Linked DNA regions of Bernardetia sp. MNP-M8. The protein of the gene in region 2 interacts with the protein of the main gene of each other region in a pairwise test. Links are inferred from orthologs where the notes say so. Each region holds a gene or a part of one and is shown on either strand. Other genes may lie near its edges.

Region 1 (7,606 bases), 2.8 Mb from region 2 along the record:
TAGAAGTAGTAGATGAAAGAGCTAGTCTTCCTATGGTGGGAAAAGTAGGTTCGCTCAATGTTTCGGTAGCAACAGGTGTAGCTTTATACGAGGTAGTTCGTCAAAAATCAATTACGAATTAAAAATTACGACCTAAAAAAGCAGCAAAGCTAATTTTCTAAAAAATAAAAATACAGTTACAGTAAATTAGTATTTTACTGGTAACTGTTTACTGATAACTGATAACTGACATGTGGAGTTTTTGGGAAAATAAATCATTTAAAAAGTACGACTATATTATTGTCGGTGCTGGCATCACAGGACTTTCGACGGCTACTAGTCTCATCGAAAAAAATCCAAAGGCTAAAATTGCTGTTTTGGAAAGAGGTTTTTTGCCTACTGGAGCAAGCACCAAAAATGCAGGTTTTGCTTGTTTTGGAAGTCTTTCAGAAATTGCTTCCGACCTAAAAACGATGAGCGAAACTGAGCTTACAGACCTTGTAACAAATCGTTTGCAAGGACTTGAAAAATTGCGTACTCGTTTAGGAGATAAAAAAATAGGTTATAAAAATTATGGAGGATATGAGCTTATTTTAGATAAACAAATTCCTTATATCAATGAGTTAGATAAAGTAAATCAGCTTTTACAGCCCATTTTTAACGGACAAAATGTATTCAAAACCAAAGACGGCTTAATAGAAGGCTTTGGCTTTAATGCTCGCCACGTCAGAAGGATTGTCTATAATCGCTTTGAGGGACAGATTCATACAGGCAAAATGATGAAGTCGCTTTTAAATTATGTCCAAAAGAGAGGCGTTACTGTTTTTACAGGCTGTGAAGTAACAGATTTTGAAGATGTACAAATAGAAGGAAAAGCAGGAAAAAACAATGTATCTGTAAAAATCAAAAATCCTTTACAAAATGAAGATGCAAATTTTCCAGACATCGAACTTACTGCCTCAAAAGTAGCCATTTGCACAAATGCTTTTTCTAAAAAACTCATTCCAGATTTGGATTTGCAAGCAGGACGAGGACAAGTTTTGGTAACCAAACCCTTAAAATATTTACGTTTTAAAGGTACTTTTCACTTAGATGAAGGTTTTTATTATTTCCGAAATTTTGGTAGAAGAATTATTTTAGGAGGAGGAAGAAATATGGATTTTGAAGGCGAAACAACCACAAAATTGGAAACTACAGAACTAATTCTTGAAGATTTAAAATCAAAACTAAGTGAGATTATTATTCCAAAACACAAATTTGAAATAGATACCACTTGGGCAGGAATTATGGCTTTTACAGAAAGTTCAAAAACAAAAATCCCACTCCTTCAAAATTACTCTAAAAATGTCGTTTTAGGAGTTCGTTTGGGTGGAATGGGAGTCGCTTTGGGAAGCAAACTTGGAGAAGAAATAGCTGAAATGATGGGAAATTAGGACTTAGAAAATATGACATGGGAATTGGAAAATACAGAAATTCAACTTCTATTTTAGAAGTAGGGTTTTCTTATAAAAAAAGAAAAATGCCCTTGTTGGTGTTTTAGCGACAGCGACACCAACAACCAAAACTTGACCATAGAGGTTTAAGATATAAAACAGAACTAAATAGTTTTTATAAGAAAACCCTGATTTTAGAAGTTACGCACCTTAAACTTACGTAATTTTTTTTTAACTTTAGATTGTATTTTTTTAGTATGTTTTTTTTATTACTTAAATTTTACTTTTGATGAGAGTGTTGGTACGAAAATCAACTGCATTGTGTAATTTATCTCTTTATAGTAATTATTTATTAGTAAATCCTAGAAATAAAGGATGTACTCAACTAGCTTTTGGAATGAAAAAAATGAGCCATGATAGTGTTCGCAATTTTTTAGTCCGTGAAGATTATACCCCACAGGATTTGTTTGAACGTGTTTGTTTACTGATTGTACTAGCAGGAGGCACTTTAAGTATTGATGCTAGTGTTTGAGATAAACCCTATAGTGATGCCAAATTAAATCCTTTTATAGCTCGTCAGTATTCAGGCAAACATCATGGTGTTGTAAAAGGTATCTGTTTAGTTACCTTATTTTATACTGATATAAATGGGGTTCGTCTTCCTGTTAATTATAGAGTATATGAGCCAACTTTAGGGGTTATAAAAAATGAACTTTTTCTTAAAATGCTTAGAGAAGTATTGGATTGGGTTTAGCTCCTGCACTTATAACAGGTGATAGTTGGTATTCTTCAAAGGAAAACTTGCGTTTTATTCGTTCTCATAAAATGGATGCTTTTTTTGGCGTCGAAAAAACTCGTACTGTTTCTACTCAAAAAGGAGTGTGTCAAAAGGTAGCTGATATAGAAATTGATGAAAATGGAGTACTTACTCACTTAAAGAATTTTGATTTTGTAACTTTGTTCAGAAAAGAACAGGCAGGTAAAGTTCGTCATTATGTCTATTAAAAATATTACAACCTAAAAGAACAAGAAAAACCTCAAAAAGCTACAAAAGAAGATTTTGAAAAATCACACCAACTACATTGGCACATTGAAGAATTTCATAGAGCTAGAAAGCAGCTTTGTAATGCTGAAAACTTCTTGGTGCGAACAAGAAAAGCTGTACAAAATCATATTTTTTCAGTCTATTGGGCATTTGTTACACTAGAAGAATATGTAATAAATAAAATATATAAAAATTGGTATAAATTTAAAAACAAAATTACATATCAAACTATCAAAACAAACCTTAGAAAGACTAAAAAAATAAATTTACATTTTTAGCTATCTATAAAACAGGGTTTTAACCCTGTTTATTAATGCGTGAATTTTTCAAAGTGTAAATTTATTCATTTTATATTCTTTATGTAGTATTAGGATGCGTAACTTCTATAGAATATAAGAAAAAAATAGCAATTTAGACTTGTGCCTAATCGATAGGGTTTGCAAACCTGTCGCTACGGAAAAATGAACATTACTAAATTAACCGTGATAACCTTTAATAAATAAACTGTAAATAATTTAGCTCAATTACTTATTTTCTTTAGAAGACTAAATACTTACCTAACTTTTATTTTTACGCAGTGTTTATAGAAATTATTTCAAAAATACATAAAAAGGAAAATAAGATAAGGTTTTTAGCTAAAATTTTTAGTATTTTGCATTTTATTTTTACATTTTCACTTGTTTTGTTTTAATTTATGTCTGATAGTCGTCAGTTTCAAGTGGCTTTATCGCTTTTGCCTCATGTGGGTGCAAAGACTGCCAAACTTTTGATTAGTTATTGTGGCTCTGCTCAGGAGGTTTTTAATGCTTCTCCATCCAAACTACTAAAAATTCCTAATGTAGGACAAAAACTTATTGCTTCACTAAAGCAAAATAAAACAGAAGTATTACATAAAGCTGAAAAGCAGTTGGCTATTGCTGAAAAACAAGATGTCAAAATTCTGATTTATACAGACAAAGGTTATCCTCAACGCCTTTTAAGACACGAAGATTCTCCTTATATTTTATACTACAAAGGCAATGCAGATTTGAATGCCCAAAAAACAGTTGGAATAGTGGGAACTCGCAAAGCCACTGAGTATGGCAAAGAAATGACACAGAAGATAGTTAGAGATTTAACGAAATATAATCCTTTAATAGTAAGTGGGTTAGCTTATGGAATTGATATTTTTTCACACCGAGCAAGTCTAGAAAGTGGATTAGATACAATTGGTGTGATGGCAAATGGTCTTGATCAAATATATCCTCCAGCTCATAAAAATACAGCTTTTGAAATGATTGATCAAGGAGGACTTTTAACTGAAGGTTGTTTTGGTACAATGCCTGACCCTTCTCGTTTTCCACAACGCAACCGAGTAATTGCAGGTCTTTCTGATGTTTTGATTGTAGTAGAAGCTGCTGCAAAGGGAGGCGCACTTATTACAGCTCATATTGCAAATGCCTATAATTGTGAAGTTTTTGCAGTACCAGGTAACTTGGATTCTGCAAGTTCGGCAGGTTGTAATCGTCTTATTCGCAATCATCATGCTCATATTTATACAGCAATAGAAGACATTGAATATATTTTGAAATGGGATTTGGACGAACAAAATATTCCTCCTATCAAAAAATCAAATGGTCAACTAACCATGGAAGAGCAAATTATTATCAATAAATTAGAAGATGTAGGAGGAACAATGGCAATAGATAATCTTTCTATCAAAACTCAAATTCCCCTTGGTCAGCTTGCAGGACAATTATTGATGATGGAAATGAAAGGAATCATAAAGGCTTTACCTGGAAAACAGTTTAAAGTAATTAGTTAAAACAAAACTGACTTATCAAAATTTTGTCAGAGTTATCTCCTAAATCCAAATAACTCTGACAATAGCTTGAAAAAATAGTCATTCTTAAACAACTTCTATATCTAAAAATAGTATTTCAAAAACGTATTTTCATTCTCTGCGTTCTCTGTAACTCTGTGTTTAACAAAACATACGTATAACTACTTATTATCTAGTTATTTCCCTTCTACAATTTCTTCTTTTATTAAAATGCCATTTCTGTCAGTCATTCTAAAATAAAATGTTTGTCCTCTTCCCAAATAATGTTTAAAAACAGTTGGAATAGTTCTATAACCGTGATGCAATCCACTATTTTCTAAAATATTGGCTACTTTATTTCCATATTGGTCATAAACATCAAGATTTACTCCTGACACAGGATCGACAAGGTTTACTTCAAAGTTATGTCTTTGAACAATCATTTCTTTGCGTTCTATCTTATGCCCATCTGTATAAACTCGCTCCCTTCCTACTTCTTTTCCATTTGTGTCTTTAGCTATCAAAAAATATGTTCCACTTTTGGGAATGAAAACATTATGACGAATATTTATGACCGTTTGTGAGCTTTTATTATATTCTTTATCTGTAAAATAGGATTTGAAAAGATGTTCTTGGTCATCATACAAAGCCAAATTTAGTTTTGTAGTTTCATCCAAAACAAAAACAAATTTATTTTCAGTTTCGATAAGTTTCATATCTTCATTGTGAGCAATGCTATTTTTATTTACTTCTTGCTCTGCCAACGTTCTCTCTTCATTTTCTTTTGCTGGATTAATTAATTTTATTTTGAAAGTTGCATCTTCTCCAATTTGTTGTGTAAACATAAAAGAACGATAAAAAAAACCTGCTTTTGCTGGAAAGTTTTTTACAATGGTTTTAAAAAACTTTCCTTGCGCATCATACACTTCAATATTTACTTTTTGGTCTTCTTCCAAAAAAGTCTGTAAATAACCATTAAATGTATAAGTAGGAATGTATTTTTCTTGTGCTGTGAATTTCATTTTATCAAAATCTTCTCCTTTAGCTTCACAAACTGCCTTTGCTAAATTTTCAAAAACTTCTTTTTTCGGATGAGAAAGATAAGATGTTTCTTTATTATTAGAAACACACCAAACACTAGATTGAGCAAGATATTCTTTTTGATAGTCATGCTTTGCAATCGTTTGAGCTACTTTTGAAAGTCCTTCATTATCTAATCTATCAAACTGATAAAGAGAATTTTTGTAAGGTGAGCCGTTGCTTGCCTGAATACAGGCTGTCATGACTGGTTGAAGTTTGGTAGCTCCTTTTTGAATGGCAAATTGATAATCTTCCAAAATCATTAGGTCTTGAATGCCTTCATCTTCGCTTCGAAATATTGTTCCTGCTGAAATCTTTACTAAAAGAGGTTTTGAGTATGTATTATAAATATTTAGCAAAAGACTTTCACCAAAATAACCTCCCAGTCCTCGTGCATTTATTTTGACTTGTTGTTTTTCAATTAGTTCTGCTAGTTCTATATGTGCCATTTGAGCAGAAGAAAAGCTAAAGAAGGAAAATAGAATAAATAGTGAAACAGATAAAATAGTAGTTTTCATAAAGTTTAAATAGTAAAAGTGGATAATTGGAGTTCTCTAATTTAACGAAAAAAAGTTATTTTATTTTATTAGTCTGTTTTTCAATTATCAAAATTGCTACTGGCTAGTTAATTTATCTATTTTCTAAAGATATAGCTAACAATTATAATTTAAAAAATTCATATATTGTAAATATAATTTCCTGTGAAAAATATTTCAGACTCAAAAAAATTCATGCAAAAGACAATTGAAGGCATTTTATCAATTATAGTGGCTGTTATTCTTCTTCAAACACTTTATTTTAAATTTGGGACAGCACCCGAATCTGTTTGGATTTTTTCTAAACTTAATGCAGAACCTTCAGGTAGATATTTGTCTGGTTTTCTTGAGCTTATTGTAGCTATCTTAATTTTGATTCCAAAAACTCGTCGTGTCGGAGCTGTAGGAGCAATTGTTATTATGTTGGGAGCAATTGCATCTCATATTTTTATTTTAGGTATTCGTATTCAAGATGATAAAGGACTTTTGTTTGCGCTTGCTTGTATTACACTTGCTTGCGCTATTAGTGTGTTGATTATGAGAACGATACGAAAAAGATGATATAAATTTCAAGTATTCTTTGTCTAGGGTAGGGTATTCAGAATTTCAAAAACAACTCTACAAAAAATGATTATTTTAAATCATTTTATTTTCTTTGAAATTTAGCTGCGTAATATTGTTGTTTGAAAACTACATTTTTGAAAATCATAATTACACAACTGTAGGAAAAAATAAACTAATTCTGCCCCCCTATTCTTACGATTTAAATTTAAAAACAAGGAAACTAACCAAACCCATCCATGCTAAAGCAATACCATAAGTAATTAGAAAATAACCTTTTTTTTGGTTTTTATGCCTAATTTGATACATTAAAAATAAAATACTAAATGCCCCTCCTAATAGTTCATAGAAATGTAAAGTACGTTCTTTTATTCTCTTTTTAGATTGTATTGCTTTACGCTTGTCCCACCAAAAAATAATACCTGAAGCAATATTAATCAAAAATAAGTATACAAATAAATAGTTCATTGAGCTATATTTTATAGTAGAGTACTGGACAGTTGTCAAAATAAATCAGATTGTTTTTATAAACCTAAACAAAAAAAGCCTATCCAACCAAAAAGATTGAATAGGCTTTTGCTTTTTTAAACTAAACTATTGTTTAATTTATTCTTGTTCTAAAACTGCACTAATTGCTTTGTCAGCTTGGATAAAGTTACCTGCTTTTTCACCAGCTTCTAATTCTTTACCTGTTGATTTCAAGATTTCAAAAGCAGTTTTTGTATCTAGTTCTGGGTTTAATGCTTTCATTACGCCCAAAAGACCAGCTACATAAGGAGTTGCCATTGAAGTACCGTTTAAGAATTTGTATGTTCCTTTAGGATAAGTAGAAAAAATCTGAACTCCAGGGGCTGCAATTCCCATTTTCATATCTTGTACGTGGTTAGAGAAAGGAGCTATACTCAAATCAGGAGAAATAGCTGAAACAGTGATTACACCATCTGCATTAGCTGGAGAAAAATCTTTTGCATTTTTGTTAGAATTTCCTGCTGCTACTACTACAATTGCACCTGCTGCATTTGCGTATTTTACAGCTTCTGAATATGCTTTTTGATGAGCATCATTTGAAGGACCTCCCAAAGAAAGCGAAATTACATCTGCTCCTGCGTCTGCTGCTTTGATAATTCCTGCCAAAACAGTTTCTTGAGAACCAAAACCAGCATCATTTAAT
Region 2 (5,733 bases):
GTTTCGGGTTTTATATTTTCGGTTTCTAACATATATTTTTTTATGTAAAGATATAAATGTTTTCTGTATTGATTTTATTGAATATGAAACTTGAAATTTTTAAATTTTGTTTGCTTTTACATTTTTTGATAGACTAACTTTTAACTCTCGTAAACTAATAACTAAAAGAGATTAGCTATTCAGAACATACGATGCATAAAATTCGATCAGTGTTGTCTTTTAGATCTAAACTATTTATTTAACAAATAGAGAAATAGTATTCTGTATAAATTTCTTTCCTTTCCATAAAGTAAAGTTTGCAAATCCTATTTTATGGAAAACACACAGCCTTTGTTTTAGTATAGTGACCCAACAAACAAATGTAAATTCAATTACTTTAACTGATTGAACCAGATTTAGTTCTTTTAAATAAACGACGTAGTCTTGAGTGAAGCTAAACACAAATAAGACAATTAATCGTGATAACGTTTAATAATCTGAAATTATTTTTTACTACGTATATCGCTTACGTTCTGCGCTCTTAATTTTGTAGTATCCTTAAAAGCAAAGGAAGCAAAAACAACAAATACAAGGCAAGAAAAATAATTTAGAAAAAAGTCAAAAAAACTTCAAATTATTTTTTACTACGTAAATCGCTTACGTTCTGCGCTCTTAATTTTGTAATATCCTAAAAGGACAAAATAAAATTTTGATTTTTAAAATAGTAAAAAATTAGCTTTTTTTTAGAAAATAATCTTTACTACGTAAATCGCTTACGTTCTACGACGTTAATTTTGTAATATCCTTAAAAGGAAAAATAATTTAGTAAATAATTTATCACTCTTATATATATTTCAATTATGGCAAAAGGAGCCGACGACCAAAAAAAGAAACTAGAAGCACTAAAAGTAACTTTAGCTAAACTAGACAAAACATACGGAAAAGGAACAGTCATGAAATTGACTGATGATAATGTAGTAGATATTCCAAGCATCTCAACAGGTTCACTAGGACTTGATATTGCTTTAGGAATTGGAGGATTACCTCGTGGTAGAGTAGTAGAAATTTATGGGCCAGAATCTTCAGGTAAAACTACCCTTACACTACACGCTATTGCAGAAGCTCAAAAACAAGGTGGTTTGGCTGCCTTTATTGACGCAGAACACGCTTTTGATAGACAATATGCTCAAAATTTAGGTGTAGATTTGGACAACCTTCTTATCTCTCAACCTGATAATGGAGAGCAGGCATTAGAAATTGCTGAACAGCTTATTCGTTCAACTGCCATTGATATTGTAGTAATAGACTCTGTGGCTGCTCTTGTACCAAAAGCAGAATTAGAAGGCGATATGGGAGATTCGAAAATGGGTCTTCAAGCACGTTTGATGTCTCAAGCACTTCGTAAACTAACAGGTGTAATTAGCAAAACACAATGTACTTGTATTTTTATTAACCAACTTCGTGATAAAATTGGTGTTATGTTCGGAAGTCCTGAAACAACAACAGGTGGTAATGCACTTAAATTTTATTCTTCTGTTCGTTTGGATATTCGTCGTATTGGAGCAATTAAAGACGGAGACAAAATCACAGGTAACCGTACTCGTGTGAGTGTCAAAAAGAATAAATTAGCTCCTCCATTCAAACAAGTTGAGTTTGATATTATGTATGGAAGAGGAATTTCTAAAGCTGGCGAAATCTTGGATTTAGCCGTTGATTTGGATATTGTGAAAAAATCAGGTTCTTGGTACTCTTATGGAGATAACAAACTCGGACAAGGTCGTGATTCTGTAAAAGCTCTTATCGAAGAAGATGAGGTGCTAATGGCAGATCTTGAAGGACAACTTCGTGAACTAGATAAGGCAGCTAATTTAGCTGAAAAAGATGGAAAATCTTCTAAATCTAAAGGCAAAAAAGCAGAAAAAGCAATTGCTGCAACTGCTGACGCTGAAAATGAGGAAGAAGACAACGACGAAGATTTTGTCTTTGAAGACGAAGAATTAGAAGACGGAGAATAATCTGTTTATAGTTCGTTTAAAAATGGATTTACTTCATCTATTTGTTTGATATATCAAAAGACCTTCTGCCTTGTGGAAGGTCTTTTTTATTTTTGTCATTCGAATAAATAAACATAATTTATTTTTAGTGTAACTCTACATTGCAAAATATAATTTGTAATTTGTTCCACGAAACAGTTTATATTCAAATATTAATTAATCCATCTTAATAAATTATATATGCAAAATAAAGTTCATAAAAAACCACCTAATCAAATGCGTGAAATCATGACACAAATGGTGTCTTCAAGATGTTTAAGTATAGCAGCTGAGTTAGGCATTGCTGATATAGTTGGTAATGAGGCAAAATCTATTGCTCAAATAAGTAAAGAACTACAATTAAATGAAAATGCTTTATATCGTTTAATCAGAGTTTTGGCTATACAAGGAATTTTTGAACTTGATGACAACAAAATGGTTTCTAACAATGATGTTTCTTATTTTTTGCAGGAAGAAACAGATGGTTCTCAACGAAATTTTGCACGGATGATGGGAAGCCCATGGATGTGGAAGATATTCAATAATCTAGAACATTCTATTAGTACAGGTGATTCAGCTTCTGAAAAAGCTATGGGATACGAAAATTTATTTGAATATTTTAAAAAAGATAGTCCCAAAGATGGAAAAGTATTTAGTCAGGCTATGTCTAGTTTTTCATACTCTTTTGACAAACCTTTGGTTAATGCTTACGATTTTAGTAATTGTAAAAGTGTTGTGGATTTAGGAGGAGCAGAAGGACAATTATTAAAGGTAATAAAACAAAATTATCCACATATTAAACCTATTCTATTCGATTTGCCTCATGCCATTGCTCAAGCTAAAGCAAATGATAGAGATGAAGTTTTAGAATATGTAGAAGGTGATTTTTTTAAATCTATTCCTGCTAACATAGATTGTTATGTAATTAAATATGTATTACATAACTGGAATGATGAAGATTGTATAAAAATTCTCAAAAAATGTAGAGAAGCCATTTCATCGAATGGACATTTATTGATTATGGATATTTTGATAAAAGAAGACCAACCTCAAATATTTGAAAAATCTTTAGATATTGTTATGTTATTGCTTCTAGGAGCAAAAGAACGTACAAAACAAGAGTTTGAAGAGTTGTTAGAAAAAGCAGGTTTTAAAATAAACAATGTTTATCCAACTCAAAGTCCTTTAAGTATTATTGAAGCAGTTGCTGTGTAAATTATAAAAGTAAAAAGTTTAATTATTAATATACTTTTAAAGTATCAGATATAGCATAGTAACTTATAGATTATTCTCATAAAAAAGACCTTCTAATTTATTGGAAAGTCTTTTTTGTACCAAATTTTATCTTTTATGACATGGCTTATCGTGCAAAACAAGTTTACATACTTAATAGTGATTCAAAGAAAATTCATATAAAACTAATGATAAAGTAAATTTATAAATTCAACTTGCGAAGTATTTTAAAAATCCATCACTAAAATAATTCAAAATTGTTTCGCAATGAAAAAAACTACTTTATTTATCTTGTATTGTATTGCTTTTTCGGTAACTAGTTTACCAGTCTTTGGACAAGATACTGGCACAATCACAAAGATAGTCAGTCCAACAGCACAACCTGCTCCTATTTCTCTCAAAAGAAAAATATCCAAGATTAGTTCTCAAAATGATGTTCAAGATGGCTTACCTTTCGAAGAGCGTCTAAAACCATTTTATCATGGGATTGCTTCTGGTGATCCTCTTTCTGACCGAGTAATTATTTGGACACGAGTAACACCAGATACAGAAACACAAACAAGTGATATTCCTGTAAAATGGTATTTAACTTCTGATGTTGAGCTTAAAAATGTAGTTGCAGAAGGAGAGTTTACTACAAATGCAGATAGAGATTTTACAGTCAAGATTGATGTAGTTGGTTTACAGCCAAATACAACTTATTATTATTACTTTTCTGCTTTGGAAGCAAATTCACTTATTGGTCGTACCAAGACAGCTCCTAATGAAACCAATGCAGAACATTTAAAATTTGCTGTTGTTTCTTGTCAAAATTATGAAGCTGGTTATTTCAATGCCTTTGGAAGAATTGCAGACCGAAATGACCTTGATGCTGTTGTTCATTTGGGAGACTATATTTATGAGTATGGAAAAGGAGCGTATGGCGCAAACCTTATCGAACGTTCACATCAACCAGAAACAGAAATTTTGACTGTTGCAGATTATCGTACTCGTTATTCATTGTATCGTTTAGACCATAATCTTCGAAGAGCGCATCAACAGCATCCTTTCATTACTATTTGGGATGACCATGAATTTGCAAATGATTCTTACAAAGATGGAGCGCAAAATCATACTGATTCGACAGAAGGAAGTTGGGCAGATAGAAAAGCAATTTCTAAAAAAGTATATGATGAATGGATGCCCATCCGAACGCAAAATACAGGAATCTATCGTGTTATTAATTACGGAAATTTGATGGATTTGATTATGATTGATACTCGTATCGAAGGGCGTGATGAGCAAATTAATGATGTTACAAATCCACTTATGTATGCACCAAACCGTACACTTTTAGGGCAAACTCAAAAAGAATGGTTTTTGGATAAACTAGGTAACTCTACTGCAAAATGGAAAGTAATCGGAAACCAAGTTATTTTTTCGGAGTTTAATGTCGGATGGGCTGCTGCTGCGCTTACTCCTCCACAAACACCTGCACAAGTAGAAAGTACATTTACAGATATTTGGGATGGTTATCCAATAGAAAGAGATAATATTATTGATTTTATGTCAGGTAATTCTATCGACAATATAGTTTGGCTGACAGGTGATTTTCATTCTACTTTTGCCTTTGATGTTGCAAAACGTCCATCTATTTTTGGCTTTGATGAGGCAACTCCTACTTATAATGCTTCAACTGGTGAAGGTTCTGTAGCTGTTGAGTTTGCCACTCCAAGTATTGCTTCTGCTAATTTTGATGAAAATGTAGGTGCAGCTACTTCAGCAGCTTTAGAATACCAAATTAACAAACCTCTTCCTGCACCTTTAGAAGGCATTAATCCAAATCCTCACATGAAGTTTGTTGATTTGGACAGACATGGTTACTTTATTTTGGATATTAAAGAAAGTGCTGTTCAGGCAGATTGGTTTTTTGTAGATAAAGTGTTAGAACCTTCTGAAATTGAGAACTTTGGAGAAGGCTGGCTAACAACAGATGGAAGAAATCATCTAACAAAAGCAGATGCACAGACTGAACCTAAATCTACACAAGCAACAGCAGCACCAAATGAAGTTCCTGAATATGTGGATGAAGTTTTAGGTCTTTTTCCTACAAAAAATGAGTTTACAGATATTGCAATTTTGAGTTTGTATCCAAATCCTTCTTCTACAATTGCACTTGTAAATTATGCAGTTGCTCGTCCAATGAATGTCAAAATCAAACTTATTGATTCTCAAGGAAAAACTATAAGAGTAATCAATGAACAAAAAAATGTGAGTGGAAATTTTGCTCTTCATTTTTCTGTAAAAGACCTTTCAGTAGGTGTTTATATTCTTCAATTCGAAACACCAAAAGGACAGATTAGCCGTAGAGTTGTAGTAGAGAAATAAAAAAAATGACTGTAAAATTGATTTATTTTAATTGAACACTTCTTTTTTCTTTAAAAAGGAAGTGTTTTTTGTGTTTTTCTGTTTTATTTCACTTTAATTCTGTATTAAAAAAAACTTTGCC

The links. The genes of interacting proteins can lie anywhere in the genome.
Region 1: the proteins of recA (region 2) and dprA interact in binary tests that used the Bacillus subtilis proteins (3 or more experiments, as listed by UniProt). The link is inferred for Bernardetia sp. MNP-M8 from one-to-one orthologs.

The regions. Positions count from the first base shown.
Region 1 is NZ_CP147012.1:4,437,823-4,445,428, forward strand. What follows is about bases 2,271-5,206. They hold dprA (DNA-processing protein DprA), read left to right. Parts: upstream 2,271-3,151; coding sequence 3,152-4,261; downstream 4,262-5,206. Other genes in these bases: V9L04_RS17955 (hypothetical protein), read left to right, coding at 2,271-2,417; V9L04_RS17965 (hypothetical protein), read right to left, coding at 4,456-5,206. Also shown: 23S rRNA (guanosine(2251)-2'-O)-methyltransferase RlmB, read left to right, coding at 1-122; V9L04_RS17945 (FAD-dependent oxidoreductase), read left to right, coding at 231-1,412; V9L04_RS17950 (hypothetical protein), read left to right, coding at 1,702-1,944; more of V9L04_RS17955, read left to right, coding at 2,157-2,270; more of V9L04_RS17965, read right to left, coding at 5,207-5,856; V9L04_RS17970 (DoxX family protein), read left to right, coding at 6,070-6,435; V9L04_RS17975 (DUF1294 domain-containing protein), read right to left, coding at 6,631-6,903; V9L04_RS17980 (S8 family serine peptidase), read right to left, coding at 7,042-7,606. UniProt on the Bacillus subtilis protein: Protein that helps load RecA onto ssDNA during transformation. Binds cooperatively to circular ssDNA, is able to bridge different segments of DNA. Favors the loading of RecA onto SsbA- or SsbB-coated ssDNA and formation of RecA-DNA filaments.
Region 2 is NZ_CP147012.1:1,673,692-1,679,424, reverse strand. Bases 1-2,916 are described here. They hold recA (recombinase RecA), read left to right. Parts: upstream 1-839; coding sequence 840-1,994; downstream 1,995-2,916. Other genes in these bases: V9L04_RS06950 (methyltransferase), read left to right, coding at 2,214-2,916; hflX (GTPase HflX), read right to left, coding at 1-32. In the rest of the region: more of V9L04_RS06950, read left to right, coding at 2,917-3,227; V9L04_RS06945 (alkaline phosphatase D family protein), read left to right, coding at 3,513-5,612. UniProt on the Bacillus subtilis protein: Multifunctional protein involved in homologous recombination, DNA repair and competence.